2 regions of the Candidatus Pelagibacter sp. HIMB1493 genome follow, and region 1 is predicted to be linked to the other one. Evidence: riboswitches for the same ligand, from Rfam matches in the RefSeq annotation. Region 1 holds a riboswitch; the other holds the start of a gene.
The links. A riboswitch is a leader RNA that binds a small molecule or an ion and turns the genes downstream of it on or off. The one in region 1 is predicted to bind S-adenosylmethionine.
Positions count from the first base shown of each region.

Region 2: linked by a shared signal. The riboswitch ahead of ACTTBK_RS02340 (O-acetylhomoserine aminocarboxypropyltransferase/cysteine synthase family protein) and the one ahead of ACTTBK_RS03875 (homocysteine S-methyltransferase family protein) in region 1 are both predicted to bind S-adenosylmethionine.

Region 1 is NZ_JBNAIP010000001.1:709,326-711,530, reverse strand. Features, by position in the region: gene ACTTBK_RS03880 (DMT family transporter) at 1-390, shown strand, start outside; gene ACTTBK_RS03875 (homocysteine S-methyltransferase family protein) at 383-1,288, opposite strand; SAM riboswitch class V at 1,296-1,358, opposite strand; gene ACTTBK_RS03870 (putative 2OG-Fe(II) oxygenase) at 1,450-1,857, opposite strand; gene ACTTBK_RS03865 (sulfite exporter TauE/SafE family protein) at 2,077-2,205, opposite strand, start outside.
Region 2 is NZ_JBNAIP010000001.1:441,522-443,726, forward strand. Features, by position in the region: gene ACTTBK_RS02335 (COX15/CtaA family protein) at 1-29, shown strand, start outside; gene ACTTBK_RS02340 (O-acetylhomoserine aminocarboxypropyltransferase/cysteine synthase family protein) at 57-1,385, opposite strand; SAM riboswitch class V at 1,388-1,454, opposite strand; gene rplM (50S ribosomal protein L13) at 1,597-2,055, shown strand; gene rpsI (30S ribosomal protein S9) at 2,057-2,205, shown strand, end outside.

The sequences.
Region 1 (2,205 bases):
TATGTAATTGGAGGTCTTTTAACATTAAAAATAAGTAAGAAAAAAAATGAAAATGTAACCAGTTCAATTTTGATTTGGGCTACTATTATATTATTACCTTTAGTATGTTTGATTGAACAACCTTGGAAAACTGTTCCAAGATTAGATTCTACTATTTCAGTTATTTATCTTGGGTTGGTATCTACTGGAATTGCTTGGTTATTGAGATTTAGAATTTTAGTTAACAATGGTTTAATTTTTCAATCTCAAGTATCTTATTTAATTCCAATATTTGGTACCATTTTAAGTTATATCTTTTTAAAAGAATTAATAACAACGAAAGTTATAATTTCATTGATAGCAGTTATTATAGGTATCTATTTTGTAAGAAAAGGTACAAAATTTAAATAATATTTTTTATTGCCTCTATATGTGAAGGCCGAGTTTCACAACATCCTCCAAGAATAGTGGCTCCATTTTCTTTAAATTTTTTTGCAAAAATTGATATTTTTTCAGGATCTAAATCTTTTTTTTGACCTAAAAAACTATTGGGGTTCGATCCATCATTTTCTTTATACTGAGAAGTATAACCACCTGTTGGTTTAGTTGTGATAAATCCATTTAATTTGAAACCAAATGGAACATTAAGTTTTTGAATTTCATCTAAATTATTCTCATAATTTTCAGGCGAAACACATGCTAGAATTACTCCTAGGCAATTTTCAGTAATTATTGAATTAATTTCAGAAATTTTTTCTCCACTTGGTAAAGAGTTTCCTTCAGAAATATGAACCCCAGCTAAGTACGGTTTATTAAATTTCTTAATAGCTTCTATTCCACATCTAATTTCTTTGATACTGCTCCAGACATCAAAATAGAAAAAATCTACTGAGGGGTTTAGTAATTCTGCTAATTCTGAATGATCCTTTGTGATTTCTTTTTCACTTCTCTTGTCTTCTTCATATGTCAAATCTTGAGGCGGGAGTCCTCCTGCAATCTTAATGCGTGGATTATTTAATTTAGCTTTTTGTGCAATTTCACAGGCTTTCTGATTTAAGAATTTAAATTGATCTTCTATTCCATTTTCTCTCAATCTTTTTCTTCTCGTTGTAAAAGTTGTAGTTACAATTACATCAGCTCCAGATTTAATAAAATCATTATGAATATTAAGTATTAAGTCGTGGTATTTTTCCTCAATTAAAGCATTTGCACTCCACAAAGTTCCCTTGGGCTCCATACCTCTGGCCAATAATTCTTGACCCATTCCACCATCTAAAATTTTTGTTGTTTTAAAAAAATTTTTATCCATCTTATCCTCACTTTTTTAGTGCTTAAGCTACATGCAGGTGCACAATATAGTTCAACTACCTTGCTAATTAGATCTATTGGGAATTTCCATTTTAGCAGTTTATGCCCGCAATAGGATCAAATCGGCAATTAGATTTATATAATATTATTAAAATTTGTAAATTATTTATTAAAAATTATTTTAGCATTGAAAGAAAATGATCTTCTTTCTTCCTCAATATTAAATGGGTAGGCTGTATGCATTAAGTAATTGGGAAATATTAAAAGATCACCTGTTTTTGGTATCAAATTAAAAATACTTTTTGAAAGAAAAGCTTTTTGCCCATTAATAAAGTCAATCGTACCATTGGTTTTTATTGTTTTATTTTTAACATTTTTATTTTCTGTCATATGTTTTGGAATTTTTAAATAACCAACACCTGATAAATCTCCTTCATGATAATGCATAGGATTGTACTCATTTTTGTATTGGCTAACGACCCATAGGTTTAAAATTTTAATTTCTTTAATTTTTTTAATATTTTCTTTGTTTAGAAAAATTTTAATATTTTTTATTAATTCTTTTTCCAAATTTTTTTTTATAAAACTTTTAGAAATTTGAACTTCTTTTCTAATTTGACTTGCTAGTTTTGGACTATAATCATTTGATTTTGAGAAGATTTTTGTAACAACTTCCTTGTTAATTTTTTCTAAAAATTTTTTAGAAATTTAAGATTTTCCTATTGAAGGCCCAAATGGTTTAAAATTTTTCATGAGAGATTAAATATATCAAAAAATAATTAATTCAACTTATGCTATAAGTGTTATGCCCATCCTTATAGCAACAAAAATTACTAAGAATGCAGTCATCAGGGCTAATATTTTGTTAGATAGGAATTTTATATTTAAAAAACTTCCAATTTGACCACCAATTAAGAC
Region 2 (2,205 bases), 270 kb from region 1:
TCTCAAAATATAAAAGACAAATTAATTAATTTCTATTTGTAGACATATAAATAAAATTAACTAACTGCTTTTAAATTACCTTTTGATGATTTGTCTAAAGCTTGATCTAAATCATCAATGATATCATCAATATGTTCTAAACCAATACAAAGTCTAACATATCCTGGCGTTACACCTGAAGCAGCTAATTCATCATCATTTAATTGACTGTGAGTAGTTGTTGCTGGGTGTATTGCTAAACTTCTAGCATCACCTATATTTGCAACGTGATAAAACATTTTTAAAGCCTCAATGAACTTTTTACCAGCTTCGATACCACCAGCCAATTCAATACCAACTAAAGCACCATTACCATTTTTAAGATATTTTTTTGCTCGACTTGATATCTCTTCATTATGTTCAGTGGAATAAATTACTCTCTCAACAGCTTTATGATTTTTTAAGTACTCTACAACTTTTGCAGCATTATCACAGTGTTGTTTCATTCTTAAAGCAACTGTTTCAAGTCCTTGTATAACACCAAATGCATTATCTGGAGAAAGAGCTGATCCTAAATCTCTTAATAGGGTCACTCTTGCTCTAACTGCAAAAGCAACATTTGCACCTGTTAATTCGGGCACAGCTTTACCCCAAACAACACCTCCATAACTTGCATCAGGTTCATTAAATAGTGGCTGTCTTTTTGGATCTGCTGTCCAATCAAAATTTCCACCATCTACTAGTGCACCCCCAACTACTGTTCCATGGCCTGCTATATATTTTGTTAAAGAATAAACAACCACAGCAGCACCATGTTCAATTGGTTTACAAATTACAGGGGCAGCAGTGTTATCTAAGATTAATGGAATGTTATATTTTCTACCAATATCTGAAACCTCTTTAATTGGAAAAACTCTTAAATATGGGTTTGGTAATGTTTCTCCATAAAAAGCTCTAGTTTTATCGTCTATTGCTTTTTCAAAGTTTTTTGGATCTGAAGGATCTGCATATCTTACTTCTATACCAAGCTTACTTAAAGTATGCGTAAATAAAGAAACTGTTCCACCATAAAGATCTGTTGAACTAACAATATTATCTCCAGCTTGAGCAACGTTTAATATTGCAAAAGTAGAAGCGGTTTGCCCAGATGCTACAGTTAAACTTGCAAGACCACCTTCAAGCGCAGCGATTCTCTTTTCCAACACATCGTTAGTTGGATTCATTATTCGTGTATAGATGTTTCCAAACTCTTTTAACGCAAATAAATTAGCTGCATGTTCAGTGTTATTAAATTGATACGAGGTTGTTCTATAAATTGGAACTGCTACTGAATTTGTAGCTGGATCACTTCTGTAGTCTCCACCATGTATCGCAATAGTTTCTGGATTATTTCTTTTTGTACTCATTTTTACTCCTTTTTTAGTGCTTTTGCTTTATGCAAGGCGCACAATACAGTTCAAATGCCTACCGATTTAAAATTTAATGAAAATTCCATTTTAGCAGTTTTATGCCCGCAATAGGATCAAATCGGCAAGAGATAAATAGCATATTAGTTATGTTTTACAAGCTAAATATAAAATTGACTTTGAATAATTTAATAGTATTAATCCTCGCACAATGACAAAATTCACAAAAAAAGATCAAGTTACATCATCTTGGTACGAGATTGACGCAAAAAATGCAGTTGTTGGAAGATTAGCGACTGTTGTATCTAATATTATTAGAGGCAAAAATAAGACTACTTATACACCTCACATGGATGATGGAGATTTTGTTGTAGTAAAAAATATCGAACAAGCAAAATTTACTGGCAAGAAGTTTCAAAACAAAAAGTACTATAGACACACAGGACATCCTGGTGGAATTAAAGTTACTACACCAGAAAAACTTCATGAAAAAAAACCTGGAGAAACTTTGAAATTAGCAGTTAAAAGAATGTTGCCTGGTGGTGTTTTGGGTAGAAAACAACTAACAAAATTAAAAATTTATTCTGGAAGTGAGCATCCTCATGCTGCACAAAACCCAAAAGTTATAGAATTAGATAAACTAAACAATAAAAACATTGCAAGAAATTAATATGGAAAACGTACAATCAAACACAAAAACTCCTAAATTAAAGTTAGACTTTAAAGATAGTAAGTACGCGACAGGTAGAAGAAAAACTTCAATAGCAAAAGTTTGGTTAAAAAAAGGTTCTGGTAAAATTTATGTTAATGGCAAATTATA